2 linked regions of the Rhodospirillum rubrum ATCC 11170 genome follow. The protein of the gene in region 1 interacts with the protein of each later gene in a pairwise test. Links are inferred from orthologs where the notes say so. Each region holds a gene or a part of one and is shown on either strand. Other genes may lie near its edges.

Region 1 (14,918 bases):
GGTTGACGTCGGCGGCGTGCCCGGCGACCGTCTGCGCCGCTTCGATGGTCAGGCGACCGTGGTGGGAACGGCGGCGCAGGTGAAGATCACCGGCCTTGATGTGTCTCTTGATACCAGTCAGATCCGCGGCGCCTTCACCCTGCGGCCGGGCAAACGTCCGGGGATCGGCGCCACGGTGATGGTCGATCGTCTTGATCTCGACGCCTATCGCTCGGAGGCCGCCCAGGCGACGGGCGATCCCCTGCCGCTTTTGGCCGGGTTCGAGCGCCTGAACGCCTTTGATACCAGTTTCGATTTCAAGGCCGGGGCGGTGACCCTGGGCGGCGAAAGCTATGGCGGCATCGCCGTCAAGGGATCGCTGGTCAAAGGCAAGCTCACCCTGGCCGAGGCCACGGTCGCCGACGGACCGGGCGGCATGCGCTTAGGGCTCGGCGGTGCCGTGAGCGGTTTTGGCGGAGCGCCCGGCTTCGATAATCTGACCTATGATATCGAAATTCCCGATCCCGCCCGCGTCGTGCGCGCCCTGCGCCTGGATTTGCCGCTGGCCATCGAGTCCATCGACAAGCTGGTGCTGACCGGAACCGTCAATGGCACCGCCAACGCCCTGACCCTGCGAACCACGACCACCGGCGATGGCGCCACGCTCAATACCGAGGGAACGCTGGTCGGCGCCTTTGCCGGCGTTCCGACGCTGAGCATGGGGATCGGCTTTGCCCATCCCGATGCGGCGTCGTTCCTTGCCATGGTCTTTCCCGGCTATCGGGCCCAGGGCCTGCCCGGGGCCTTGCGGCTGCAGGGCCAATTGGCCGGCGATCTTTCAACGATGGCGTTAAGCGATATCCAGGCGACGGTGGGCGCGGTTCCGCTCAGCGGCTCGATCGCCGTAAACCGCAAGGGCGACCGCCCCTTTGTCGAGGCCGATCTTCAGGCCGGGGATTTGGATCTTGATCCGCTGTTGCCGGCCTCGCGGCTGTCGGCGCTGGAGCGGCCGAGGGCGGTTCGGGCGGCCGGCCTGATGCTGGGCGGCGGCAGTGTCGCGCCGCCCTCTTTGCTGCCCTTGCGGCGGGTGGCGACCAGCGAGGGGGCGGTGGCGAGCCCGCCCGACAAGGAGGCCTTGGCCGATGTGGACGGCGCCCTCGCCCTGCGCGCGACGAGCCTGACCTACGCCGGCCTGCGTCTTGAGCAGGCCTCCCTGCGGGCGAAGCTGGTCGATGGCGTCGTTACCCTGAGCCCGGTGGAGGGCACGCTTTATGGTGGCCGTCTGAAGGCGACGGCGCAGAGAACGCCCGGGCCCATGGCGGCTTATACCCTGGGGCTGACCCTGGACGGCTTCAAGGCCGGCGACTATCTGGCCGCCCGCGGGATGGCGGGGGGAAGCGGCAGCGGATCGCTGGTGCTTGATCTCGCCGCGCGGGGCGAGGAAGACCTTGTCTCGACGCTCTCGGGCAAAGGGGTGTTGTCGTTGACGGCGATCGACGTGAGCGACCCGTCCGCGCCCGGGCGCGGGCTGGCCCGTCTGGCCGGACTGCTTGGCGGCCTTGGCGATCTCGCCGGACCGAAAGGCGCGGTCGGAGGGCCGACACCCGGGGCGGCCCTTGATCTCAATGGTCCCTTTAGCCTTGAAAAGGGCGTGGTCAGCTTCGAGGCGATCAGCCTGCGCGCCGCCGATTTCTCGGCCAGCCTGAGCGGCCGTCTGGATCTGGGGCGTGATAGCATTGATGCCCAGGGCCGGGTGGCGCTGTCGCCCGAGGCCCGCGCCGCTTTGGCCAAGGATATCGCCCTTCCCGACGATATTCCTTTTGGAATTCGCGGCCCCCTGGCCAAACCGGTGGTCCGCGTGCTCACCCCGCCCTTGCGGTAGAGCGCCGTGCCTGGGACTTGGTCCCCGCACACCGCTTCAAGGGTTTGATAGCCAAGAAAATCGTCTTCGCGATCTGGTTCAGATCGCTGGGGATTTTCTTTGATCGCCGAGGGCGGGGGCAAAGCGCGTGCTCAAGCCGACAGGGACGACGTGAGCCCGGGCGCGAGCGTTATCGGCCCGGGTCCGTCAGCCAACGCGGCGCCGGCTTTCCTTATAGGATGGCGCCTCCCGATAGGCTTCAAGCACCTTGATGCGGATGGCGCTGGAGAGATTCCCGCTGCGGCCGGCGTCGATTTCGGTCACCATGTCATTGACCGATTGTCCACGGGCCTTGGCGAGATCCTTGAGGGCGTCCCAAAAGGGCTCCTCCAGCGAGACGCTGGTGCGGTGTCCGGCGATGGTGACCGACCGTTTGCGCACAGTTGGATCGAAAGCGACCTGGTCCATTGTCTTTGTTTCTCCGTGATCTCTGCATGTCCCTGGGCATGCCGGGGGACCCCTGTCTGTCCGACACCGAAGCAGATCAAGTGTCCGCATGGGGTGCTTTCCGTCTTCCAAGAACGGATGAGCACCCGAAAGGTTGCAGGGCGCGCTGATGGCGCAGGAGCGGAGAAGGGGGTCAGCGATGGGCCGGGACGCGGGCGCGTTTGGCCGCTTCCCAGGCGGCGCGTCCCCATTGGGCCAGGGTATCCCCGTCATCGAGAACGAAGGGCGGGACGACGCGGAACTTCTGTCCGCCCGCCGGCAGGCCGCCGGAAAAGAACTCCGACTCGCGCCCGCTGGTCGCCTCCCAGCGATCGTAATCCTCGCGGTTGATCGGGTCGGTGCGGAAATGCAGACGCCCGCCCGAGACCAGGGCGAACAGAACCCCATCGAGATAAAGACCGGTGGCATCGGTCATATCGCGCGATTCCACCTGTCCCAGGGCCGCCCGCATCACCGGCAGCAGGGCCCGCACATAGCGGCCGCGTTCTTTGTCATCCATGCTTGGTCCGGCTCCCGCTTCGCTCCACCGCCTCCTCCCTCTCGAACCGGGGGAGGAGACGCGCAATCGCAGTCTCAAAGCTGCTGGAAGAAGTCGTTGCCCTTGTCATCGACGATGATGAAGGCCGGAAAATCCTCGACCTCGATGCGCCAGATGGCTTCCATGCCCAGTTCCGGGTATTCCAGAACCTCGACCTTGCGGATGCTGTTGAGGGCCAGTTGGGCGGCGGCGCCGCCGATCGAGCCCAGATAGAACCCGCCGTGCTTCTTGCAGGCCTCGGTCACCGCCTTGGAACGGTTGCCCTTGGCGATCATCACCATCGAGCCGCCGTTCTCTTGGAATAGATCGACATAGGCGTCCATGCGGCCGGCGGTGGTCGGGCCAAAGGAGCCCGAGGCGTAATTGGCCGGGGTCTTGGCCGGGCCGGCGTAATAGACCGCGCCGTTCTTGAAGTACTCGGGCAGGCCCTCGCCGCGATCCAGCCGTTCCTTGAGCTTGGCGTGGGCGATGTCGCGGGCGACGATCATCGGCCCCGACAGCGAGACCCGGGTCTTGATCGGATAGCCGCTGAGCGTCGCGCGGATTTCCGCCATCGGCCGCGACAGGTCGATCTTGACCACCTCGGCCGACAGCTTCTCGGTGCGCACGTCGGGCAGGTAATGGGCGGGATTGGTTTCAAGCTGTTCGAGGAACAGCCCTTCGGCGGTGATCTTGCCCAGCATCTGGCGGTCGGCCGAGCAGGAGACGCCGATGCCCACCGGGCAGCTCGCGCCGTGGCGGGGCAGGCGGACAACGCGCACGTCGTGGCAGAAATACTTGCCGCCGAACTGGGCGCCGATGCCCATGGCCCGGGTCATCGCCAGAACCTCGGCCTCGAGCGCCAGATCGCGGAAGGCGTGGCCATCCTTGCCCCCGGTGGTCGGCAGGCCATCGAGATACTTGGCGCTGGCCAGTTTCACCGCCTTCAGGCAGGCCTCGGCGCTGGTGCCGCCGATGGCGATCGACAGGTGATAGGGCGGGCAGGCGGCGGTGCCCAGCGTGCGCACCTGGGCGTCAAGGAAGCGGGCGAGGCTCTCGGGATTGAGCAGGGCCTTGGTCTGCTGGTAAAGGAAGACCTTATTGGCCGAGCCGCCGCCTTTGGCCATGAAGAGGAATTTATAGGCGTCGCCCGGCGTGGCGTAGAGGTCGATCTGGGCGGGCAGGTTGTTGCCGGTATTGACCTCGTCGAAAACCGACAGCGCCGCCATCTGCGAATAGCGCAGGTTCAGGGTCTGATAGGTCCGGGCCACGCCTTCCGACAGGGCGAGGGCGTCGTCGTCGCCCGAAAACACCCGCTGGCCCTTCTTGCCCTGAATGATCGCCGTGCCGGTGTCCTGGCACATCGGCAAGACCATGCCGGCCGAGATATTGGCGTTTTTCAGCAGTTCCAGGGCGACGAAGCGGTCGTTGGCCGAAGCCTCGGGATCGTCCATGATGGCGCGCAGCTGGGAAAGATGGGCCGGGCGCAGCAGATGGGCGATGTCGCGGAAGGCCTCTTGCGCCAGACGGGTCAGGGCCTCGGGGGCGACGACCAGCATCTCCTCGCCGCGGAACCGCTCCACCGAAACCAACCCCTCCGTCCCTTCGAGAGCGCGGTAGAGGGTTTTATCCTCCGCCAAGGGAAAGACGTCCGCGAAAGCGCGATCGATCATGATCCTGGTATCCCCCGATACATCGGTCATTTCAACAGCCGTCCCCCGGGCGAGGGGGGCTTATGGTCATGGGCCTTGGATGGGCCTTGGTGGGTGGGGCGGGACGTTCGCCATGCCCCACCCCTTATTCATGGGCGTGGTGGTCGCCGGTCATCTTGATGGGGCGCCCCCGCCCGGCCGGCGAAGGGGGCGTCACACTCGCGGGAGGGGGAGCCGACAGGGCGGGTCGGACTCCCGATCGCCTGGGGCTGTCAGGGCTTCTTGCGAAAGGTGTCAAGGGTGACGACGTTGTCCTTGGCGCCGTCGCGGACATCATCTTGATCGTCGATGGGCGGGGCGGCGCGCCCGGGCCCGTCGGTCTCGATGCCGTCGTCGTCCTCGTCCTCGTCCTCTTCGTCGTCTTCCTCGTCGTCGTCTTGCTCCAGGGCCCCCTGGAACTGCAGGCCGAAGGTGGCATGGGGATCGGCGAAGGCGGTGACGGCCTCGAAGGGAATGGTCAGCAGTTCACGAATTCCGCCAAAGGACAAGCTGACGGAAAACAGATCGTCGTCGACCGCCAGATCCCAGAACTGGTTTTGCAAGACGATGGTCATGGCATCGGGATGCTGACTTCTCAGCCGCGGCGAGAGCACGACACCCGGATGACTGGTATGGAAGGTTATGTAGAAATGGTGGGCTCCGGGCAGACCTTGGCGCTCGGTAACCTTGAGCGCCTCGCGCAGAACGCCGCGCAAGGCCTGCTCCACCATACGATCATAGGCGAAATGTTCGATTCGTTCGTCCACGTGCGTTCCCTGAATCCGTGCTGTCTGCGGGCCAATTCGCAGTCGTATGTCTAGCATAAACCCTCCGGCGCCATTGACAACGCCCGAGCACGCATATTTCCAGATGTTTCGCGCATAGCTCGCCTGTCAAGCCGGGCGAGGCGGCGCCGTTCAAACAAAAGGCGGCCTGTCGGGCCGCCTTGTAGGGAAGTGGGGGGGCTTCTGTTGCCCGGTGCCCCCCCGAACCGCGCTTACGGGTGTTTAGGCCGCAGCGGCAAGTTCAACGTTGTCGTTGGCACTTGTCAGAGTTGGCCCGATAACGGTGGATACCATGCCGAACACAACCTTTATCTTTACCACGCGTGTCGATCCTATTTCGCCCCCAGGAACCCGGTCTCCGGCGCTGAGGCCGGAGACTTGGGCGAATGGTGGAGGCGCCGGGTACCGCCCCCGGGTCCACAACGCTTATTCCATAAAGGGTTTAGCGTCATAGCCGGACAAGCCGGCACCCCCAATATAGGGGGGATCGTCGCCGATGCAAAGCCCCCGAAATCGGAAACGCCCGCCCTGGTGATTCGGGGGTCATTGAGACCCGACGTTTGGCGCGGCCGGCGCGGCGCTTTCCAGGCTGGTCCAGACCGCCCGGGCGATGGCCTTATAGGCGAGGGCGTGATCACCCTCGGGGTCGGAAAGCGTGATCGGCATACCCTCGTCGGAGCCGCTGCGGATGCGGATGTCGAGCGGTAGTTCGCCCAGGAACGGTACGCCAAGCTCTTGGGCCGTGCGCCGCGCCCCGCCGTGGCTGAAGACATCCTCGCGGTGGCCGCAGTTCGTGCACAGGTGATAGCTCATGTTCTCGATCAGCCCGAGCACCGGCACATCGACCCGGCGGAACATCGCCAGACCGCGCTTCGCATCAAGCAGGGCGATATCTTGGGGGGTGGAGACGATCACCGCCCCCGATAAGGCGACGCGCTGGCACATGGTGAGTTGGGTATCGCCGGTGCCCGGTGGCATATCGACCACCATCACGTCCTGCGTGCCCCAGTCGACATCGCGCAGCAACTGTTCAAGCGCCCCCATCACCATCGGTCCGCGCCAGATGATCGGATCGTCTTCGGCGATCATGAAGCCGATCGACATCATCGACAGCCCATGATTGGTCACCGGCATCACCTTTTTGCCGTTGGCCACCGGCTTGACCGAGGCGACGCCCAACATGCGCGGGATCGACGGGCCATAGATGTCGGCGTCAAACAGCGCCACTTTCAGGCCAAGCGCCGTCAGCCCCAGGGCCAGATTGACCGCGGTCGTGGATTTTCCCACCCCGCCCTTGCCCGAGGCCACGGCGATGATGTGGCGCACCCCGGGCAACTCGATGCGGGCCTGCGACGTGGCGTGGCCATGGCCCCCGGCGCCCGGCTGCGGCTTTTTCTCCGCCTGGGGCGGACGTTGTTGGGCGTTCTCCGCCTGGGGCGGACGCTGGGCGGTCAAGATGACGGTGGCCCGGGTCACGCCGGCCAGGGCGCGTAGCGCATCTTCGGCCTGGCGCGAAAGCGGTTCGAGCGAGGGGCCAAGGGCGGCGGGCACGGCCAGCGAGACGCTGACCAGACCGCCGGGCTGGATGGCGACGCCGTCGATCCAGCCCAGGGAAACCACGTCGTGGTCGGCCCCGGGCGGAACGATCCGCGTGAGGGCGCCAAGAACATCGTCCCGGGTTACGCTTGCCATTTGTTGAAACCCCTTCGCGTTGGACCGATATGGAAGACGCCGCCGTCGGGCGTGGAGTGCAGGGGGAACGACAGGGGCTTGGGTCGCGACCTTTGCCCCAATGCGTCGGCTGCCCTATAACTCTGGATCCGGTGTGGTCATTGTCGACGGCGGCGGTATGGTGTTTCGAAGCTTTAAACGCGAAAGGGACTTCGTTCAATGGGATGGAACCAGCAGGGAGGCGGCCCCTGGGGCGGCGGCGGGGGCGGCGGCGGCGGACCCTGGGGTAGTGGCGGGCGCGGCGGCAACGGCCGGGGCTTTGGCGGCGGTTCGGGCGGCCAACCCCCCGATCTGGAAGAAATGCTGCGGCGGAGCCAAGAGCGCTTTCGCAAGATGGTGCCCGGCGGCAATTTGGGCAACAAGGGGATCGGCCTAGTCGCGATCCTGGCCTTGGCCGTCTGGTTGCTGACCGGGTTCTACCGGGTGGGCACCGACGAGCAGGGCGTGGTCATGCGCTTTGGCGAATTCACCCACACCACCCCGCCCGGGTTGCATTACCATCTGCCTTATCCCATCGAGGCGGTGATCCTTCCCAAGGTGACGGTTGAAAACCGCATCGAGCTTGGCTTCCGCGGCATCGGTGAGAACGCCCGGGGCCGGACCCCCTCCCGCGACGTGCTGGAGGAAAGCCTGATGCTGACCGGTGACGAGAACATCATCGATATCGATTTCTCGGTCATCTGGGTGATCAAGGACGCCGGCGCCTTCCTGTTCAATCTTCGCGACCCCGAAGGCACGGTCAACCGCGCCGCCGAAAGCGCCATGCGCGAGGTGATCGGCCAGACGCCGATCCAGGTGGCTTTGACCGAAGGTCGTCAGCAGATCGAGGACCGGACCAAGGAACTGCTGCAGGCGATGATGGACGAATACAACGCCGGCATCACCATCCGCCGCGTCCAGTTGCTGAAAGTCGATCCGCCGGCCCAGGTCGTCGATGCCTTCAACGATGTCCAGCGCTCGCGCGCCGATCGCGAACGCCTGCGCAACGAGGCCGAAGCCTATCGCAACTCGGTGATCCCCGAGGCTCGCGGCCAGGCCGAGCAGTTGCTCCAGCAGGCGGAAGCCTATCGCGAGGAGATCGTCAACCGAGCCCAGGGCGACGTGGCCCGCTTTAATTCCGTGCTCGAAGGCTATCGCCTCAACCGCGACGTCACCACCCAGCGCATCTACCTGGAAACCATGGAGGAGGTTCTGCGCAACGTGAACAAGGTGATCATCGACAAGAACGGTCAGGGTGTCGTGCCCTACCTGCCCTTGCCTGAAGTGCGCGCCCGCCAGGGTGGCGCCGCCGCGATCGCCCCCTCGGGCCTGTCCGGGGCGCCCCTGCGGCCGATGTCCCAGCCGATTCCGGGGCTTCCCGCCGCGCAGGGAGGCGGCCGATGAGAAAGTCCCTGGTGGCTCTTGGCGTCGTCGCCGTCCTCGCGGTGATCGGACTCTATTCGTCGCTTTTCATCGTCAACCAGACCCAGCAGGCGCTGGTCTTCCAGTTCGGTGAGTATGTTCGCACCGTTCAGGACCCTGGCCTGAAGTTCAAAGTGCCGTTCATTCAGAACACGGTGCTTTACGACAAGCGCGTGCTGGCCCTTGATCCGCCGGCCGAACAGCTGATCCTCGCCGATCAGAAGCGTTTGGTCGCCGATACCTTCATGCGCTATCGCATCGCCGATCCCTTGCGCTTCTATCAGGCGGTCAACAACGAGGCCCAGGCCGCCTCGCGGCTGTCTGATATCGTCATCTCGGCGCTGCGCCGGGTTCTGGGCAACACCACCCTGGCCACGCTGCTGTCCAAGGAGCGGACCCAGATCATGGTCGATATCCGCAATGCGGTGGATCATGAGGCCAAGAACCTGGGCATCGCCGTGACCGACGTGCGCATCCGTCGGGCCGATTTGCCCGAGGAAACCAGCCAGTCGATCTTTGATCGCATGCGCTCGGAGCGCGAACGCGAAGCCCGCGAATTCCGCGCCCAGGGTCAGGAACTGGCCCAGCAGATCCGGGCCCGGGCCGATCGCGAAAAGACCGTGCTGGTGGCCGAGGCCCAGAACCGCTCGCAGGTGTTGCGCGGCGAGGGCGACGGCATGGCGGTGAAGATCTACGCCGAGTCCTTTGGCGCCGATCCGCAGTTCTTCTCGTTCTACCGGTCGATGGAAGCCTATCGCAAGGCGCTATCCGATAGCAGCACCACCATGGTGTTGTCGCCCGACAGCGATTTCTTCCGCTACTTCGGCACCCAGGGCGGAACGGCCCCGGCGCCGCGCTGACCGGCCTGACGGGCTGCACGCGAAACGATCAGACGACGGCGGTTCGAACCAGGGTTCGGGCCGCCGTTGGCGTCTTCGGCCGGAAAAAGACCGGTATCGCCAAGCCATGAAATTGTCCCTTTCGACACTTTGGCTTGCGAATTTCCGCCACCTTTGGCGCTCAGCCTCGCCTGCGTACAAAGACGAGGGGAGGTGCCCGTCACCGGTTGATCGCCGCCCGTGCCCTGCCCAGATTTCCCCCGGGTCCGTCAATCCGGGAACCCCGTTCTCGATAGCTGTCCGAGCGCCGCCGCCGCTTTAGGGTGATGGCGGCCGCGCCGAAAGGCTCCATGGGTCAAGAAGGAGTTCAACCCGTGTTTCAATCCGTGCTTGATCGCACCGCTTCCAACGGAGCCGGGTCCGCGGGCCGCCTGCGCCGCGCCCTGGCGCCGGCCCTGGTCGCCTTCTCCCTGGCCATCGCGCCGTTCTCCGCCCAGGCCCGCGAGATCCCCGAAAGCTTCGCCGATCTCGCCGAGGGTTTGTTGCCCGCGGTGGTCAACATCTCCACCACCCAGACCATCGATGCCGATCGTGGTCCGGAAATGCCCCAGTTCCCGCCGGGGTCGCCCTTCGAGGAGTTCTTCAAGGATTTCTTCGAACGCCATGGCGGGCCGGGCGGCGGCGTCCAGCCCAAGACCCCGCGCCGGGCGACCTCGCTGGGCTCGGGCTTCATCGTCGACGCCGCGGGCTATATCGTCACCAACAACCACGTCATCCAGGATGCCGACGAGATCACGGTGATCTTGCATGACGATACGGCGATCAAGGCCGAGCTGGTCGGCAAGGACGAAAAGACCGACGTCGCCCTGCTGCGCATCAAGACCGACAAGCCGCTGACCGCCGTGCCCTGGGGCAATTCGGAAGCCGCCCGGGTGGGTGATTGGGTGATGGCGATCGGCAATCCCTTCGGCCTCGGCGGCACGGTGACCGCCGGCATCATCAGCGCCAAGACCCGCGATATCAACGCCGGACCCTATGACAGCTTCATCCAGACCGATGCGGCGATCAATAAGGGCAATTCCGGTGGGCCGCTGTTCAACATGCATGGCGAGGTGATCGGCATCAATACGGCGATCTTCAGCCCCTCGGGCGGGTCGATCGGCATCGGTTTCTCGGTGCCCTCCAACCTTGCCCATCAGGTGATCGACGATATCAAGAAGTTCGGCCGTACCCGTCGCGGCTGGATTGGCGTGCGCATCCAGTCGGTGACCGACGAGATCGCCGAGGGCCTGGGTCTTGAAAAATCCGCCGGCGCCCTGATCGCCGCCGTTACCCCCGGTGGGCCTGCGGCCGCCGCCGGTCTCAAGGTCGGCGATGTCATCGTGTCGTTCGATGGCCGTCCGGTCCCCGATATGCGGACCCTGCCGCGGATCGTCGCCGAAACCGAAATCGGCAAGGACGCCGCCATCGGTGTCTGGCGCGAGGGCAAGCGCCAGGACCTGAAGATGAAGGTCGGTGAACTGGAGGTGGCCGAGGACGAGGGGTTGCTGAACGAACCCGAAACCAGCGGCGTCACCGATTCCCAGGGCGGCACCGCCGTCGCCACCATCGGCCTGACGGTGACCAAGCTCGATGACCGCCTGCGCAGCCAGTTCGGCTTCGATGCCGCCTCGGAAGGCGTGGTGGTGACCGATGTCACCAATGAAAGCGACGCCCAGGAAAAGGGTCTGGAGCCCGGGACGCTGATCGTCAAGATCAACCAGACCGAGGTCGCCTCGCCCGAAGACGTGGTCAAGGCGGTGGCCAAGGCCAAGGACGAGGGACGCAAGACCGTTCTTCTGCTGGTCGAGCTGCGCGGAACCCGGACCTTCATTCCGGTCAAAATGGCCGACAAGAAGTAGTCTTTCGCCGCCTTTCCCGGAGAACGGGCGCCGGTTCCCCCACCAGGGAGCCGGCGCTTTTTTGTTCCCGTTCGGGCGATCGCCTGGGATAAACTGCGGCGATGAGCCGCTTTGATTTCTATCATTTACAACGATCGACCCTGGAAGACGCCTTGCCCCGGCTGTTGGCGCGAGTGCGCAAGGGGGACCAGCGCGCGGTGGTCATGGCCGGTTCGCCAGAACGGGTCGATGGCCTGAACAGCCTGCTGTGGACCTTCGACGCCGGATCATGGCTTCCCCATGGGACGGCCCGCGACGGCGACGGGGCCGACCAGCCGGTCTGGCTGACCATCGACGAGGAAAATCCCAATGGCGCCGAGGTTCTGGTTCTGACCGACGGGGTCTGGCCTAGCGATCCCGCCCGCTTCGCCCGGATTTTGCTGCTGTTTGACGGCGGCGACGACTCGGCGGTGGCGCGGGCGCGCGGCCACTGGAAGGCGATGCGCGAAAACGGCCACGAATTGCACTACTGGCAGCAGGATGAGCGCGGGGGCTGGGAAGAAAAGGCCCGGGCCGCCGCCGATCCGGGACCGTCTAAAAGCTAAAGACCAAAGGCCGGAGCGATTGTACGAAAGGGCGGACCGCCTATATCTTTTTTCAGTTTCGCGCTTCTCCATCCGGCTTATGGAAAGCGTGATAAAGCCGGAAGGAGCCCGGCCAAGCAGGGGATAAGGGCGTGCCGAAGTACGAAGTCCAGACCCATCGGGATAAGCGCTGGCTAACCCGCGACCTTTATGATTTCGAGACTCAGGCCATCGTCGCGGCTAAGAAGATCTATGCGACCTCGCAGGCCGATGGGGTGAGAGTGGTTCTTGACCGGCTGACGCCGGAAGGGCTGCACCGAGAGAAAATCATCTTCGAGGAAATGCGCAGCCAGCCGAAGGACAAACCGGTCCGCATTACCCCGATCGAGGATGGGGCGCGCTGCGCATCGGTTGCCGAGGTCTATGCTCTGGAAAGCCGGATGACGATCGGCCGGCTGCTCAAGAGCTATCTGGAACAGCAAATCCTGCTGCCCAGCGAGCTTCTGCATTGTTCGCGCCCGCTTACCCGCTTCCAGGAGGCCGACGGTCAGTTGATGCCCTCGGCCGTCGATCGCATCGTCGGCATGCAATGCCGGATCGATCCGAGCCTGAACGCCAAGGTCCGGCGCGACGAGATCTATGACTGGATCGCCGAAATCGGCCGGCGCGCCCGGCGCAGCGAGGGCGAAAAGCTGCTTTGGCCGCTGAGCCTCGACGATTTCCACAAGGTGGTGGCGACGGTGGCGAAATGCGCCTTCGTTCACGAGGAACAGGTGGCGCTGCTTTGCCATGTGATCGCCCGGGAAACCGGCAAGGAGCGCAGTTTCCTCGGTAAGCTGGAAGTGCTTCTGGGCTGCGTCTCGGAAGATCTGACCCTTGAGGTTCTGCGCATCCTCGATGGCTTCATCGCCGATGCCCTGGCGGTCAGTCAGGTCGTTCAGGAGATTCTGGGCGTTCGGCCCAATCTGGCCAATGCCTTGATCGCCCTTCTCGATTTTATCGACGGCAAGGCCGGGACGGCGGCGACGCGCGAACCCGAGACGGCGAAGGTCCTGCGCCGGCTGTTCGCCGAGGGCAAATTGCCCGACGGCCTGACCGTGTTGCTTGACCGCGTCACCCGCGAGTTGGGGGGGCGCCAGCCGCTGACCCGCAACGATCCCGACCGCGAGGAGGCGGCCTTTCTCGCCTTGCTCGACCGCCTGGTCAAGCCCGAGGGGGTGGCCGGCGGCACGGCGGTGGCGGCGGCCCTGACCCGGCGCTATGGCCTGCGGCTGGAGCAGGGCGGGCTGATCGGCTGGAAGCTGTCGGTGCTTGGCGTGTCGCGTCTGCTTGGCGAGAACGCCCGGCGCATGCAGTACCTCTGCGAGGTCGCCGGCGCGGCCGAGGGGGCCAATGCGCTGACCGTCGTCGCCGAAGAGGTGGTCGAGGTGGTCAAGCCGGCCGCCGATATCCATCATTTCGTCGCCCCCGATCTGGCGACGCCCGAAAAGCTGCGGATCCTCACCGGTCTGCAACGGGCCCTCGGCACCTCGTCCCTGCCCGAGGTGTTGCGCACCCGGGTGGTCGGCCGGTTGGACGATCTGCTGGCCCGTTATCTGGTCGATGCCGCCGTCGTCGAAAAGCTTGACGCCCCGGGCGATTCCTTGCGGCTGAGGGCGGTCCGGCTGGTGAAATTCTGCGGCTCGGGGCTGCTGTTGGAGGGCAAGGCCCTGGCCATCGCCCGTTCGCGCGTGCTCCATCACCTGCGGCAGCCGAATTTCGTCGAGGATTTCACCCAGGATTTCTCCGATCCGGGCGAACGCGAAGCCCGTCTGCGTGATTTCTATCGCATGCTGGCCGAGGCCGGCTTCCGCATCTGATAGCCAAGCACATCGTCATCGCGCTCTGGTTCAGATCGCTCGGGATTTGCTAAAACGGTTCGCCCCGCTTTTCCCCGGCCTCGAATGGAGCAGACCATGGACGACAGACGCGAGGGCGAAATCGCCCTCGATTTCGATCCCGTCACCCGTAAGGACGCCTCGGTCGCCTTTATCGGCCATATCCAAACGCCCTGGACCTCGCGCGATGAGGCGCCGCGCAATGTGATCGAGGCCCGCGAGCGCTCGACCGAGCCGGCGCGCATCACCCTTGACCCGGCTTTCGCCCCCGGCCTCGCCGGGCTGGCCGGCCACAGCCATGTCGTGGTGCTGTATTGGATGGACAAGGCGCGGCGCGATCTGATCGTGCAGTGTCCGCGCCATTCGGAAGGGCCGCGCGGCGTGTTCTCGTTGCGCTCGCCCCTGCGCCCCAATCCGGTGGCCCTGGCGGCGGTGCCCTTGCTGTCGGTCGATATCGCCGCCGGCGTGCTGACCGTCGGCCCGCTCGATTGCCTGAACGGCACGCCGCTGATCGACATCAAACCCTATTACGTCTCGACCGACTGCCATCCCACCGCTTGCAGCCCCTAAAGCCAATTCCGCGCGCTCTGAACCAGGGCGCGGCGTTGATTTGCTTGACTATCAAGGTCCTAGAGCGGTGAGCGTGAAATCTAGTCCCCGCTCACCGCTCTAGGAAAACCGGCGGCGGCGCCGCTTGGCGACAAGCCCCGCCCGGTGCCGCCGCAAAAGGATCAGCGGGCGCCGACGGCGACCAGATCCTCGATGCTGACGATGGGCAGGCCATGGGCTTGGCCATAGCCGATCAGGGTCGGCAGGCGGGCCATGGTGCCATCGGGGTTCATCACCTCGCACAGCACCCCGGCCGGGCGCAGCCCCGCCAACCTCATCAGGGCGATGGTCGCCTCGGTATGGCCCCGGCGCGCGCTCAGGCCATCGGCATGGGCGCGCAAGGGGAAGACGTGGCCGGGGCGGGCCAGATCATCGGCGGTGCTGGCGGGATCGATGGCGGCGCGGATGGTGGTGACCCGATCGGCGGCCGAGACCCCGGTGGTCACGCCCTCGCGCGCCTCGATCGAGACGGTAAAGCCGGTGCCGTTGCGCGAGGTGTTGTGGGCGACCATCGGCGGCAAAGCCAGACGATCAAGGTCGGGGTCGGTCAGGATCAGGCAAACGATGCCCGAGCCATCGCGGATCATCCGGCTCATCTGTTCGGCTGTCAGGGTTTCGGCGGCGAAAATAAGGTCTCCCTCGTTTTCGCGGTCCTCA
Region 2 (14,886 bases), 1.3 Mb from region 1 along the record:
TCGTCGTGGCCGAATACCAGCCAAGTGTCGTCAAGAAGGCGGTGGTCGGTACCGGCGGAGCGGCCAAGGATCAGGTGGGGATGATGATCCGCACCCTGTTGCCCGGCGCCACCTTGGAAACCGCTGATGCCGCCGATGCCTTGGCCATCGCCATCTGTCATGCCCATTACCGGGCGGGGGCGCTGTCCCTGGCCCTGGCCCGCGCCGGAGGGGGGCGATGATCGCCAAGCTCAAGGGACTGGTCGATTCGGTGGCCGAGGATCACGCGGTGATCGATGTCGGCGGCGTCGGCTATCTGGTGTTCTGTCCGGCGCGGGTGCTAACCCGCCTGCCGTCACCCGGCCAAGCGGTGGCCCTGGTCGTTGAAACCCAGGTGCGCGAGGATCACATCTCGCTTTTCGGCTTCCTGGAAACCGCCGAGCGCGACTGGTTCCGTTTGCTCTCGACCGTGCAGGGGGTGGGATCGAAGGTGGCGTTGTCGGTGCTCTCGGTGCTCTCGGCCGGGCAGATTTCCCAGGCGATCGCCGCCGGCGACAAGGCTGCCCTCGGCCGGGCGCCCGGGGTCGGCCCCAAGCTGGCGGCGCGCATCGCCAGCGAGTTGAAGGACAAGGCCGTCGCCCTGGGCGGAATGCCGGCCCCGCCGCCGCGCGGCGCCGGCACCGATGCCGCCGGCGAGGGGCCGCCGGGCGGGCCGACGGGGGATGTCCTTGGCGACGCGGTCTCGGCCCTGGTCAATCTTGGCTATGGGCGGAGCGAGGCGGTGGGGGCGGCCAGCCGGGCCGCCGGCTTGGGGGCGACCACCGTGCAAGGGGTGATCGGTCTGGCCCTGCGCGATCTCGGCCGGGGAGGGGCATAATCCATGGCCGGGCACGAGGAGGAAGATGAGCGCCTGATCTCGGGGCGCCGCCGCGAGGGCGAGGTCGATGCGGCCCTGCGCCCGCAGTCGCTGGCCGATTTCGTCGGTCAGCGCCAGACCCGTGAAAACCTGGGCGTTTTCGTTCAGGCCGCCCGGGCGCGCGGCGAGGCGATGGATCACGTGCTGTTCCATGGTCCGCCGGGCCTGGGGAAAACCACGCTCGCCCAGATCGTGGCGCGCGAGCTTGGCGTGGGGTTTCGCGGCACCAGTGGGCCGATGATCGTCAAGGCCGGCGACCTCGCGGCGATCTTGACCAATCTCGAGCCGCGCGATGTGCTGTTCATCGACGAAATCCACCGCCTTAATCCCGCCATAGAGGAAGTTTTGTATCCGGCGATGGAGGACTTCCAGTTGGACCTCATCATCGGTGAGGGGCCGGCGGCGCGGAGCGTGCGGATCGACCTGCCGCCCTTCACCCTGGTTGGGGCGACGACCCGGTCGGGCCTCCTGACAACGCCGCTGCGCGACCGCTTTGGCATTCCGCTGCGACTCGACTTCTATGAAACCGATGAATTGGTCCAGATCGTGACCCGGGGTTCCCGGCTTCTTGGCATGGCTTTGACCGACGAGGGCGCCCGCGAAGTGGCGCGACGATCGCGGGGCACGCCGCGGGTGGCCGGTCGGCTGCTGCGCCGGGTGCGCGATTTCGCCGCCGTCGCCGGGCGTTCGCCCGTTGACGCCTTCATCGCCGATGCCGCGCTCAACCGCCTGGAGGTGGACGGGCGCGGGCTTGATGCCATGGACCGGCGCTATCTGTCGCGCATGGCCGACCATTATGGCGGCGGGCCGGTCGGGGTCGATACCCTGGCCGCCGCCCTGGCCGAGGAACGCGATACGGTGGAAGACGTGATCGAGCCCTATTTGATCCAGCAGGGCTTCATCAAGCGGACGCCGCGCGGCCGGATGCTGACGGCGATCGCCTGGACCCATCTTGGGCTGACACCGCCGGCCGAGACGCCGCCGGTTCAGCCCGACCTGTGGTCCGACGCCCCATGACCCAGTCCTTGACGCCGACCAGCGGCCTCTGGCGCCAGGGGTGCCACTTGTTGCCCGTGCGCGTGCATTGGGAAAACACCGATGCCGGGGGTATCGTCTACCACGCCGAATACCTGAAGTTCGCCGAGCGGGCGCGCACCGAGATGCTGCGACTGGCCGGAATTCACCAGGGATCGATGCTGGCGGGCGAGGGGGTGGGCTTCGCCGTGGCGAAGCTGTCGATCGACTACAAGCGTCCGGCCAAGCTGGACGACGCCCTGGTGGTGGAAACCACGCTCGATGCCGTTGGCGGCGCCGTGCTCGATCTCACCCAGACTATCCGCCGCGAGGGTGATCCTCTGGCGATCTTGAAGGTGCGCGTGGCCTGTCTGTCGCTGAAGGCCGGCGTTCCCATCCGCATTCCCGCCATCATGCGGGAGAAACTTGTACCAGGAAACGGCGACTGACCACACGGACACGGGGTTGATTATGGACTACCTCTCCATGGACGCGATAACCCAGCTGACCGGCCAGATGGCCAGCCACTTGGGCATCGCCGGGCTCGATCATCTTGGCCAGACGGCCTCCCGCTTGGGGCTGATGCTGGAGCGGGGCCTTGACGTCCAGTCCAGTCCGCCCCTGCCCGCGGCCGCGCCGTCTGTGCCCGTGGCCAGCGAAATTCTGCCCAATGCCAGCGGCGTCGGCGCCGCCGCGCCCGGGGCGACGATGGGCGAGAAGCCGTCGCTGTCGGCTTGGTCGATGTTCTGGCAGGCCGATATCATCGTCAAGATGGTGATGCTGAGCCTGGTCGGCGCCAGCATCTGGTCGTGGACCATCGTTTTCGAAAAGATCGTTCGCTTACGCGATCTCAACAAGAAAGCCGAGCAGTTCGAAGAGAAATTCTGGTCGGGCGGCTCGCTTGAAGACCTGTTCGACCGCATCGGCCAGCGGCCGCGCGATCCGATGACCGCGGTGTTCGTGGCCGCCATGCGCGAATGGCGTCACAGCGCCCAGCGCCGCAACGGCGCCGCTGGTGCGCGCGCCATGCTGGCCCAGCGCGTCGAGCGGGTGATGGGCATCACCCAGAACCGCGAGCTGGAAACCCTGGAACGCCGGCTGGGCTTCCTGGCCTCGACCGGCGCCGTCGCGCCCTTCGTCGGGCTGTTTGGCACGGTCTGGGGCATCATGAACAGCTTCCACGCCATCGGTATGTCCAATGACACCAGTCTGGCGACGGTGGCCCCCGGTATCGCCGAGGCGCTGTTCGCCACGGCTTTGGGACTGGTCGCCGCCATCCCGGCGGTGATCGCCTATAACAAGCTTTCCGCCGATATCGACCGCTATGCCGGCCGCCTGGAGGCGTTCTCCGGGGAATTCGGGGCGATCCTCGGCCGTCAGCTCGACGAGCGCGAGTAATCGGGCGCCGATCAGGAGAACGATGAGATGGGTGCCTCGGTCCAACCCCGACGCGGCGGTCGCCGCAAGCGCAGTCACCAGATGAGCGACATCAACGTCACCCCGATGGTCGACGTGATGCTGGTCTTGCTGATTATCTTCATGGTGACGGCGCCTTTGCTCACCACCGGGGTCAAGGTCGACCTGCCGCGCACCAGCGCGCCCTCGCTTGACCAGGACAATCAGTCGCTGACCGTTTCGGTCGGCGCCGATGGCACCTTGTATGTTCAAGACAAGGTGACCGACGAAAGCGAACTGATGGCGCGGATGCAGGCGATCACCGGGGTCAATCCCGAAGCCCGCATCTATGTGCGCGGCGACGCCGGGATCAACTATGGCCGGGTGATGGAGGTGATGGGCATCCTGCGCTCCGCCGGTTACACCAAGGTCGCCCTGGTAACCCAACCGGGCGCCCCGGGAGCGGCTCAGGCCAAGCCGGCCGCCACCGCTCCGGCGGCCAAGGCGCCGGCCGCCAAGCCCAAGAATTAGCACGGGACAGCCGGCCTTGCCCCCGATAAAACGCGGTTTCCTCTATTCGCTCGGCTTCCATCTGCTGGTGGTGCTGCTGCTGCTGGTTGGGGTGCCCCATATTCGTAAGGACGTCACGCCGACCGAGCAGGTGACCATCGTCGAGTTGGTCGAAGTCAGCGACGAAACCACCTCGTTGCCCGATCAGCCCGCCGAAAAGGCCAAGCCGGTGCCCAAGCCCAAGGCCGCTCCGCCGCCGCCGGCGGCGGCCAAGGCCGTGGAAAAGCCCGTCGAGCCCAAACCCGAACCCAAGCCCGAGCCCAAGCCGGTGGTGCCGCCGCCCGAACCCGAGCCGCCGCCGCCCCCCGAGCCCGAGCCCGAGGAGGTTCCGCCGCCGCCCGAACCCGAGCCGACTCCCGAACCGATCAAGGAACAGCCCAAGCCCAAGCCCGAGCCGCCTAAGCCCGAGCCGCCCAAGCCCGTTCCCCCCAAGGTCGTTCCTCCCAAGGTCGAGCCCAAGCCGGCCGAGAAGAAGGCCGAGACCAAACCGGTGGAAAAGAAGGCCGAGAAGAAGCCCGAGAAGAAGAAGGACGACTTCGACTCGTTGCTTTCGGCGGTCAATCAGCTTGAAAAGAAGGTCGAGAAGCCGGGCAAGGGCAAACAGGCCGACGCGGCGTCGACCGAGGAGGAGGCGACTCCCCAGCCCCAGGCGGCGCGGCCGACCAATCAGGGCGGGCGGATTTCCAACACGCTGACGATGAGCGAGATCGACTCGATCCGCTATCACGTCGAGCAGCGCTGGAACTATAACCAGGGGGGACGCGGGGTCGAGGGCATGAGCGTCGATGTCCAAGTCAGCATCAATCCCGATGGTTCGGTCGCCCGGGCCAAGGCCTTGCGCGATCCGGCCTTCGCCGGCGACGCGGTCTATAAGGCCCTGGCCGATAGCGCCGAGCGGGCGGTGATGCGCGCCAGCCCGTTGCCGGTGCCGCGCGACAAGTTCGATATGTTCGCCGACGGCTTCACGCTGCGCTTCGCTCCGACCGGCATCAACTTCAATTGAGGCCGGTCTCCCGCGCCGACCGGCGCGGGGGCCTTGGCGATGCCATGATTTTGGGTGACCATGGCCTCGTTGACCTGCGGGGCCATCGGCCTATCTTCTAAGCGATCGGCTTGGGGATCGGCCGCCGCGCCGCAAAAACGGCTCTATCGGGGCGTAACCGTCGGATCGGGGGCGAGCGGACGGAACCCGGGACCTCTCTCGGGTGTTTCCAGGCGGCCCCGCCCGGGGCCGCTTTGCCGGTGCGGTTATGGACCGGTCGACGCGAGAGAGAAACGAGGGCGCGCGCTCCCCTGGCGCGCGTTCATGACGGAATTCACGGCAGAAAAAGGCGAGGGGTTTCCTCCTATGACGCGATTGGCGAAAGGCAAATGGCGCTCGACTCTGGGCGCCATGATGGCATTGGCGGTTATGGTCGCGGCCATTCCACAGGCCAGGGCCGAACTGGTGATCGACATCACGCGCGGCGTGCGCGAACCGATGCCCATCGCCATTCCGGTTTTCGGTGGGACGGACGCCCAGTCCAGCGCCATGGGGCGCGATGTGGTGGGCGTGGTGTCCAATGATCTGCAGGGATCGGGATTGTTCCGGGTGCTCGATCCGGCCGCCTATATCCAATCCCTGCCCAATCTGGCGGTGCAGCCCCAGTTCGCCGACTGGCGGGCGATCAACGCCCAGGCCCTGGTTCAGGGCGAGGTTCAGCCCCAGGGCGATGGCCGTCTGCGCGTGGCCTTCCGCTTGTGGGACGTGTTCAGCGGCCAGCAGGTCGTCGGCCGCGCCTTCTTGACCCAGGGCGATAACTGGCGCCGGGTGTCCCATATCATCGCCGACGAGATCTACAAGGCGATCACCGGGGAAGAGGGCTATTTCGATACCCGCGTCGTCTATGTCGCCGAGACCGGCCCCAAGACCAACCGGGTCAAGAAGCTGGCGATCATGGATCAGGACGGCGCCAATCAGCGCAATCTGACCAATGGCGAGTCCATGGTGCTGACCCCGCGCTTCAGCCCGACCGCCCAGGAAATCACCTACCTCAGCTATTACAACAGCGTCCCCCGGGTCTATCTGTTCAACATCGAGACCGGCCGCCGCGAATTGCTGGGCGATTTCCCCGGCATGACCTTCGCCCCGCGCTTCTCGCCCGATGGCAATAAGGTCATCATGTCGATGGCCCTCGACGGCAATACCGAAATCTACGAGATGGATCTGCGCACCCGGCGCTCGAGCCGGCTGACCAACCATCCGTCGATCGATACCTCGCCGTCCTATGCGCCCGATGGCCGGCAGATCACTTTCAACTCCGATCGCGGCGGCGCCCAGCAGATCTATGTGATGAATGCCGACGGATCGGGGGTGCAAAGGATCAGTTTCGGCGATGGCCGCTATGCAACGCCGGTATGGTCGCCACGCGGTGACCTCATTGCCTTTACCAAGCTGAAGGGCGGAAGGTTCTTTATTGGGGCCATGCGGCCCGATGGAAGCGGCGAAAAGATCCTGACCGAGGGATTTCTGGTTGAAGGTCCGACCTGGGCACCCAACGGCAGGGTGTTGATGTTCTTTCGTCAAGACCCCAATGGCAGAACGACGCTACACAGCATCGACGTAACCGGTTATAATGAGCGCCAGATTTCCACGCCGACGGAGGCCTCTGACCCAGCATGGTCGCCCCTTCTGCCATGACGTAAAGGAAGGGGCCTTGTCTTCCCGTGCGATATCCCTCACAAACGGTCCTCAGAATATAAACTGCAGGTCCGGTGTGTCTTTACGGTATGAACCCATGCCGGCCGGATGCATCGATCCCGCCGGATGCCCTTAGCTTGGGAGTGATTTGAATGATGAAGTTCGGTTTCCTTGGTGCCGTGGCCGCTACCATGCTGCTCGCCGCCTGTTCGTCTACCCCTGACACGGGCGCCGGTGGCGCCGGTGCCGGTGGCGCGTCGTCCTCCACCTCCGGCCCGACCGCCGGTTCCGTCGCCGAGTTCCAGCAGGTCGTCGGTGACCGCGTGTTCTTCGGCTACGACCAGTACAACCTGGCCCCCGACGCCCGCGCCACCCTGCAGCGTCAGGCCCAGTGGCTGAACCAGTACGGCAACTTCTCGTTGACCGTCGAAGGTCATGCCGACGAGCGCGGCACCCGCGAGTACAACTTGGCCCTCGGCGAGCGTCGCGCCAATTCCGTGCGCGAGTTCCTGATCAGCCAGGGTGTCAGCGCCAACCGTCTGCGTGTCGTCTCCTACGGCAAGGAACGCCCGGTTTGCACCGAGACCGCCGAGAGCTGCTATGCTCGCAACCGTCGCGGCGTGTCGGTTCCGCAGTGATTGGTTGATCGGCGGGCGGCCGGCCCCTCATAAGGCCAGCCGCCGGCCCTGATCCGGTCAGGGGGGACTCCGGGAAACCGGAGGCCTTCAAAGGCATCAAGGGAGGCGTCGTCTTCCGCTGTCACCGTCAAAAGGGGCGTGATGGCCGGAAGCGACGCCTTTCGCCTGTCTGGTTGAGCTCGCCTGCCGAGCGCCTTATTTGTGCTGGGGTGTTGTTCTAGATCTGTGCGGGTGAACCTTGGTCCGCGCATAGATCTAGAGCAAATCCCCAGCGACGCGGAGCGGATTGCTTAGGATTCGCTTTAAGCCCCGCAGCCATGAAGGGGGCTCGGGTCCCTTCGGCTCAAGGCCCTGGTTTTGGTCATTGTTCCGCGCGTGCCCGTCGCGTGGCGGACCTGGAAGAATTGAGGAGGTGGCATGTCATCCCTTGCCCTACGTAGTCCCGCCCTGGCTCTGGCCCTGACCCTGGGCGGCCTGTTGCTGTGCGGTCCGGTTCAGGCCCAGCAGGCCAATTCCGCCAATGACATGGTGGGCCGCATGCAGTACCGCATCTCGGAACTTGAACGTCTGGTTCAGGATCTGACGGGCAAGGTCGAGCAGTCGCTCTATGAGAACCGCCAGCTTCAGACCAAGCTCGAGAACGCCCAGAGCGATATCGATTTCCGCCTGAACGCCTTGGAATCGGCCGGGCCGGCGGCGGCCGCGCCGGCCAATTCGGTGCCCTCGAGCGCCCGGCCGACGGCCTCGGCCGGCGCCGGCAAGCAGGGCACTCCGGCCCCGGCCGAAGGGGTTTTGGGCTTCCCCGGCAAGACCGCCCCGGCCCAGGGCGCGGCGAGCGCCGCGCGTCCGGCCGCCGCCGGCGCCTTGCCCGCCGGATCGGAGAACGATCAGTACAATTACGCCTTTTCGCTGCTGCGCAACGCCGATTACCCGGCGGCCGAACAGGCCTTCAAGGCCTTTCTCGACCAGCATCCCAAGGGCAGCCTCGCCGGCAACGCCCAATATTGGCTGGGCGAGACCTATTATGTGCGCGGCGATTACGAACAGGCCGCCGTCGCCTTCATGGGCGGCTATCAAAGCCACCCTGACAGCAGCAAGGGCCCCGATAATCTGCTGAAGCTGGGACTGGCCATGGCCAATCTCGGCAAGTCCAAGGAAGCCTGCGCGGCGTTCGGCCGCCTCGAGTCGCAATACCCCAAGGCCGCCGACGCCATCAAGCGCCGGGCCAAGGAAGGCATGTCCAAGCTCGGCTGCTAAGCGGGCCGAGGCCATGGCGCCCCGTGGGCTGGTCGACGCGAACGGGGTCATCGACGCCGAGGCTTTCGCCGCCCGCATGGCCGCCCTTGGTCCCTTCGAGCCCGAGCCGGCGATCGCCGTCGGGGTTTCGGGCGGCGTTGACAGCCTGACCCTTCTCGCCTTCGCCGCCCGCTGGGCGGCCGAGCGGGGAGGGCGCTGTACGGCGGTTTGCTTCGACCACGGGTTACGCGCCGCCTCGGCCGGCGAGGCGCGGCTGGTCGAAACGACGGCGCGCAGCCTGGGCGCCGAGGCGGTGGTGCTGCGCTGGGCCGGGCCCCCTCCCTCCTCGGGGGTTCAGGAAGCCGCCCGCCGCGCCCGGCTTGACGGCTTGCTGGGCTGGTGCGCCGGCGCCGGGGTTCTGCATCTTCTTCTGGCCCATCACCGCGATGATCAGGCCGAAACCGTGCTCCAGCGCCTGGGGCGCGGCAGCGGCGCCGACGGATTGGCGGCGATGGCCGCCCTGTCGTCGCGGGGCGAGGCGCGGATCCTGCGCCCGTTTCTAGAGGTGCCGCGCGCGGCGATCGAAGCCAGCGCCCGCCGGATCGGGCTGGTTTGGGCCGAAGACCCCAGCAACCACGACCCCCATTACGACCGCGCCCGTTTGCGCGCCGCCGCCGCTCCGCTTGACCAAGCGGGGTTGAGCGCCAAGGCCCTGGCGGCGAGCGCGGCGCGGCTGGGCGATGATCGCGCCTTTTGGGCCCGCCACCTGTCGGCGCTGCTCGCCGGCGCCACCCGCGCGTGTGGCGAGGGCTGGCTGGTTCTCGACCGCGACGCCCTGGCGGCAAGCGATCCCTGGGCCGCCGCCCGCGCCCTCGCCTGGGCCGCCGGCGCCATCGCCGGCAGCGAACGCGCCGCCGATCCCCGGCCGATCGCCGCCTTGCTGGCGACCCCGCCCGCTCCCGGTCAGGTCCACGCGCTGGCGGGCTGTTTGTGGCAAAGCAAACCGCGCGGCGCCCTGGTGCTGTGTCGCGAATGCCGGGGGCTCGATCGCCGCCGCTGGGCGGTGCCGCCGGGCGAAAGCCTGCTGTGGGATGGCCGCTGGCTTTGCCGGGCCGGACGGGGAGGGCTGGCGGTCTCGGCCCTGGGGGCAGCGGGCTGGCAGAAGCTGGCGCCGGCCCTGGCCGGGGACCGCCAAGGCCTGCCGCCACCTATCGCCCTGCCGGCCCTGCCGATTTTTTATGGCGAGTCGGCGGAGGAGAGGGCGGACGTTTTCGCGGTTCCGTCTCTAGGCCTTTGGGGGTATGGTTACAATCCGGGGTCGGCTTTTCGGGGCGAAATGCCCTTTAGCGTCGATATCACCTATCATCCCTTTCTACCGCTCGTTCCCCTCGGCCTGCGGGTCGGTGCCGGCGGCGGCTTGTAAGAGGGGTCCCCTGGAAAATGGCGGCTTGAGGGATGGTTGACCCACCCTTACATTAGCCGCCACGGGGTCTTGTTGGACCTACGGCTGATCATCGGCGCAGCGCCGCCAAGGCGCTTCGCGGCTCGAAAGGGTGAAGGACTTGAACCTCAGCAGAAACCTGCTCCTGTGGATCATCATCGCCGTACTTCTGGTGGTGCTGTTCAATCTGTTCCAGACGTCGGCGCCGCGTGGACCGCAGACCACGGTTCCCTATTCGGATTTCCTGTCGAGCGTCGATGCCCGGGAAGTTCGTGACGTCGTCATCAAGGGCGATTCGATCAGCGGCCACACCACCGATGGCCGCGCCTTCACCACCTATGCTCCCCGCGACGCGGACATGGTCAGCCATCTGCGCGACAGCGGCGTGCAGATCTCGGCCGTGCCGGCCGAGGACAATGTTCCGACCTTCTGGAGCATCCTGATTTCCTGGTTCCCGTTCCTGCTGCTGATCGGCGTGTGGATCTTCTTCATGCGCCAGATGCAGTCCGGCGGCGGCAAGGCCATGGGCTTTGGCAAATCGCGGGCCAAGCTGCTGACCGAGAAGACCGGCCGCGTCACCTTCGACGACGTGGCGGGCATCGACGAGGCCAAGCAGGAACTGGAAGAAGTGGTGGAATTCCTGCGCGATCCGCAGAAGTTCCAGCGCCTGGGCGGCAAGATTCCCAAGGGCGTGCTGCTTGTCGGCCCCCCGGGTACGGGTAAGACGCTGCTGGCCCGCGCCATCGCCGGCGAAGCCAATGTGCCGTTCTTCACCATCTCGGGCTCGGATTTCGTTGAAATGTTCGTCGGTGTCGGCGCCAGCCGTGTCCGCGACATGTTCGAGCAGGGCAAGAAGAACGCGCCTTGCCTGATCTTCATCGACGAAATCGACGCCGTCGGTCGCCATCGCGGCGCCGGTCTTGGCGGCGGCAACGACGAACGCGAGCAGACCCTGAACCAGCTGCTGGTCGAGATGGACGGCTTCGAGGCGAACGAGGGGGTGATCCTGATCGCCGCCACCAACCGCCCCGACGTGTTGGATCCGGCCTTGCTGCGTCCGGGCCGCTTCGACCGTCAGGTTACCGTCTCCAACCCCGATATCATGGGGCGCGAGAAGATCCTGAAGGTCCATATGCGCAAGACGCCGCTCGGCCCGGATGTCGACGCCAAGGTCATCGCCCGTGGCACCCCCGGATTCTCGGGCGCCGATCTGTCCAACCTTGTCAACGAAGCCGCCCTGCTCGCCGCCCGCAAGGGCAAGCGCGTGGTGACCATGGCCGAGTTCGAGGAGGCCAAGGACAAGGTGCTGATGGGCGCCGAGCGCCGCTCGATGGTGATGACCGAGGACGAGAAGGAAAAGACCGCCTATCACGAGGCCGGCCATGCCCTGATCGCCATCCACCAGGAAGGCCACGATCCGCTGCACAAGGTGACGATCATCCCGCGTGGCCGCGCCCTGGGCGTGACCATGTCCCTGCCCGAACGCGATCGCTACGGCTATTCGCTGAAGGAACTGAAGGCCCGCATCGCCATGGCCTTCGGCGGCCGCGTCGCCGAGGAAATGATCTATGGCACCGAGAACGTCACCACCGGCGCCTCCAACGACATCATGCAGGCGACCGATCTCGCCCGCCGGATGGTCACCGAGTTCGGCTTCTCGGAAAAGCTGGGGCCCTTGCGCTATACCGATAACCAGGAAGAGGTTTTCCTTGGCCATTCGGTGACCCAGCACAAGAACCTGTCCGACGAGACCGCCCGCATGATCGACGAGGAGGTTCGCCGCTTCGTCGAGCAGGGCGAGGCCCGGGCCCGCGAAATCCTGGGCAAGTACAAGGACGAGCTGGAAATCATCACCCGCGGCTTGCTGGAATACGAGACGCTGTCGGGCGATGAGGTCAATAAGCTGCTGCGCGGCGAGGATCTCAACCGCGCCGAACAGCCCGCGCCGCCCCGGGACCGCTCGGGCCGTCGGGCCTCGGTTCCCACCAGCGGGCCGGCGGCGGGCGGTGTCGGCGGCGATCCGGAACCCCAGCCGGGTGCCTGACGTGATGCTTGACCACACCAGCGGACCGGGGTCTGATTCCCCGGTCCCGACCATCGGAAGCCCCGCTTTACCGCGGGGCTTCTTCCATGCGGAGGGGGCGTCGCCGGCCGGGCGGCTTTACCTCCAGCCCGTCGGCCTGCTTGATGGCCAAGCCGCCGCCCAAGCCGTGGTCGAAGGCTTGGCCCTGCCCTTGGCCGGGCGCGCCGACCACGCTTTTTGTCTGATCGCCGCCCTGTTGCGCGGCGCGGCCGGGGACGTGATCTTGCGCTGTCTGGTCAGCCCGGCGGCCCTGCGCCAATGGGCGGCAAGCGAGGGCGCCGGCATCGCCGCCGAGGTCGAAGCGGTATTGGCCCGCCTGTCCGCCCCGCGTCCGCCCTTCGCCGGCCTGCCCTTGGGCCGGGGGAACGCCCTGGTCATGGGCATTCTGAACGTCACCCCCGACAGCTTTTCCGATGGCGGCGACCATGTCGGCTTCGACGCCGCTTTGGCCGGGGGGCAGGCGATGCTGGCGGCGGGGGCGGCCATCCTTGATGTCGGCGGCGAAAGCACCCGCCCCGGCGCCGCTCCCGTCGATCCCCAAGACGAGATCGCCCGGGTGGTTCCGGTGATCCGCGCCTTCGCCGAACGCGGCGCGGTGGTCTCGGTCGATACCCGCAACGCTTCGACCATGGAGGCGGCGCTGGCCGCCGGGGCGCGCATCGTCAATGACGTCACCGCCCTGACCGGCGATGAGCGGGCGCTGGGCGTGGTGGCGCGCGCGCGCGCTCCGGTGATTTTGATGCATATCCGCGGCGAGCCGCGCACCATGCAAAGCGATCCATCCTATGCCAGCGCCCCGCTGGACGTGGTCGACTGGCTGGCCGAACGGCTGGCGTGCTGCCGGGCCGCCGGGATGGACGACGGTGATCTGTGCGTCGATCCGGGGATCGGCTTTGGCAAGACCGTCGATCATAATCTGGAAGTGCTGGAAGCCACGACCTTGTTGCACGGCCTGGGGGTTGGCGTTTTGATCGGCGCCAGCCGCAAAAGCTTCATCGGCCGCGTCGCCGATGTCGGGACGCCCAAGGCCCGCCTGCCCGGATCGTTGGCCGCCGCCCTGGCCGCCGCCCGCCGCGGCGCCGATATCGTCCGCGTTCACGACGTGGGCGAAACCGTTCAGGCGCTGCGCGTCGCCGCGGCGATCGAGAGCGCCTAGAGCGGCTTGCGTGACCCAAATTTAACGCACGCCGCTCTCAGCGGTATTAGGCTCCCTTTGACCCGATGGGCGGTGACCAAGGGGGGCGAAGACCAAAGACGACCACGAAAGCGGACCCCCGGGTTCGCCCCTCAGTCAGGAGTAGCCAGACAATGGCCAAGCGGACGCTGTTCGGAACCGATGGGGTGCGGGGAACCGCCAATAGGGAGCCGATGACCGCCGATACGGCGCTGCGCATCGGCATGGCGGCCGGTCACCTGCTGCGCAACGGCGATCATCGCCACACCGTGGTGATCGGCAAGGATACCCGGCTGTCGGGCTATATGCTGGAACCGGCCCTGGCCGCCGGGTTCATCAGCGTCGGCATGGACGTGGTGCTGCTTGGTCCCTTGCCGACCCCGGCGGTGGCGATGCTCACGCGGTCGTTGCGCGCCGATCTCGGGGTGATGATCACCGCCAGCCATAACCCGTTTCAAGATAATGGCATCAAGCTGTTCGGTCCCGATGGCTACAAGCTGTCCGACGATCAGGAAGCCACGATCGAAGCCTTGCTCGACAACGGTTTGGAAGGCCATCGGGCGGGGCCGACGGCCCTGGGCAAGGCGCGGCGCCTGGATGACTGCAACGGCCGCTATGTCGAATTCGTCAAAAGCACCTTTCCGCGCGGTCGCCGGCTTGAGGGCCTGCGCATCGTCGTCGATTGCGCCCATGGCGCCGCCTATCGGGTGGCCCCCAAGGTGCTGTGGGAACTGGGCGCCACCATCGTGCCGATCGGCGTTACCCCCGATGGCACCAATATCAATAAGGACTGCGGCTCGCTTCATAGCCGGGTGATGTGCGAGACCGTGGTCCGCGAAGGCGCCGACCTGGGCGTGGCGCTTGATGGTGATGCCGACCGGGTGGTGCTGTGCGACGAAAAGGGCGCCCTGGTCGATGGCGACCAGTTGTTGGCGCTGATCGGGCGCAATTGGAAGCGGGCGGGCACCCTTCAGGGCGGTGGCGTCGTGGCGACGGTGATGTCGAACCTCGGTCTGGAACGCTTCCTGAAGGACGAGGGGCTGGCTTTGGCGCGCACGCCCGTTGGTGATCGCTATGTGGTCGAACACATGCGGGCGGAGGGCTATAACCTGGGCGGCGAGCAATCGGGCCATATCGTGATGAGCGATTTCGGCACCACCGGTGATGGCCTGATGGCCGCCTTGCAGGTGCTTTCGGCCCTGGTCGCCGAGGACCGCCCGGCCAGCGAGGTGCTCGACGTGTTCACGCCGCTGCCCCAGCTTTTGCGCAATGTGCGGGTGGCCGGTCACGATCCCCGCGCCATCCTGGCCGATCCGCAGGTGGCCCGCGCGGTGAGCGCCGGCGAGGGTCGCCTTAACGGCGGCGGTCGCCTGCTCATCCGCAAATCGGGCACCGAACCGCTGATCCGGGTGATGGCCGAGGGCGAGGACGAGGCCCTGGTCGCCCAGGTGGTCGGCGATATCTGCGCCGTGATCGAAACCGCCAGCCAGTAAGCAAGGCGCCCTGGAGGGATGCGGGGTGTACCGCCTCCCTCCAGGGGGTGCGCTTAAGGCAGGGTGAGGCCGGCGATATAGGCGTCGAGATCGGCGCGGGCCTTGCGGGCCTCGGCCTCCATCTCCTTGCCCTGCTGCTCAAGGCTGCCCAGGCGATCTTCAAGCTGGCCCAGACGCTCCATAAAGCGCTGATGCAGGTCGCTGTCGGCCGGCACCGCCTTGATGTTTTCGCGCAGCCGCCCCTGATCCTCGACCACCTGGGCGCTT

Evidence for each region.
Region 2: the proteins of hflC (region 1) and ftsH interact in binary tests that used the Escherichia coli proteins (3 or more experiments, as listed by UniProt). The link is inferred for Rhodospirillum rubrum ATCC 11170 from one-to-one orthologs.

Annotation. Positions count from the first base shown.
Region 1 is NC_007643.1:2,551,587-2,566,504, reverse strand. What follows is about bases 7,392-10,391. They hold hflC (protease modulator HflC), read left to right. Parts: upstream 7,392-8,450; coding sequence 8,451-9,332; downstream 9,333-10,391. Other genes in these bases: RRU_RS11400 (DegQ family serine endoprotease), read left to right, coding at 9,686-10,391; hflK (FtsH protease activity modulator HflK), read left to right, coding at 7,392-8,454. Outside these bases: RRU_RS11445 (AsmA family protein), read left to right, coding at 1-1,861; RRU_RS11440 (ribbon-helix-helix domain-containing protein), read right to left, coding at 2,048-2,308; RRU_RS11435 (TfoX/Sxy family protein), read right to left, coding at 2,481-2,846; RRU_RS11430 (fumarate hydratase), read right to left, coding at 2,921-4,537; RRU_RS11425 (SspB family protein), read right to left, coding at 4,789-5,322; RRU_RS11415 (Mrp/NBP35 family ATP-binding protein), read right to left, coding at 5,884-7,032; more of hflK, read left to right, coding at 7,231-7,391; more of RRU_RS11400, read left to right, coding at 10,392-11,212; RRU_RS11395 (DNA polymerase III subunit chi), read left to right, coding at 11,314-11,796; RRU_RS11390 (hypothetical protein), read left to right, coding at 11,928-13,634; tsaA (tRNA (N6-threonylcarbamoyladenosine(37)-N6)-methyltransferase TrmO), read left to right, coding at 13,731-14,222; ribB (3,4-dihydroxy-2-butanone-4-phosphate synthase), read right to left, coding at 14,384-14,918.
Region 2 is NC_007643.1:1,277,750-1,292,635, forward strand. The notes cover bases 9,484-12,451. They hold ftsH (ATP-dependent zinc metalloprotease FtsH), read left to right. Parts: upstream 9,484-9,990; coding sequence 9,991-11,913; downstream 11,914-12,451. Other genes in these bases: tilS (tRNA lysidine(34) synthetase TilS), read left to right, coding at 9,484-9,851; folP (dihydropteroate synthase), read left to right, coding at 11,918-12,451. Also shown: crossover junction endodeoxyribonuclease RuvC, read left to right, coding at 1-221; Holliday junction branch migration protein RuvA, read left to right, coding at 218-856; Holliday junction branch migration DNA helicase RuvB, read left to right, coding at 860-1,912; RRU_RS05690 (tol-pal system-associated acyl-CoA thioesterase), read left to right, coding at 1,909-2,358; protein TolQ, read left to right, coding at 2,396-3,307; protein TolR, read left to right, coding at 3,335-3,835; RRU_RS05705 (cell envelope integrity protein TolA), read left to right, coding at 3,852-4,877; Tol-Pal system beta propeller repeat protein TolB, read left to right, coding at 5,223-6,554; peptidoglycan-associated lipoprotein Pal, read left to right, coding at 6,707-7,192; tol-pal system protein YbgF, read left to right, coding at 7,610-8,449; more of tilS, read left to right, coding at 8,463-9,483; more of folP, read left to right, coding at 12,452-13,108; glmM (phosphoglucosamine mutase), read left to right, coding at 13,261-14,619; RRU_RS05745 (DUF4139 domain-containing protein), read right to left, coding at 14,673-14,886. UniProt on the Escherichia coli protein: Acts as a processive, ATP-dependent zinc metallopeptidase for both cytoplasmic and membrane proteins. Plays a role in the quality control of integral membrane proteins.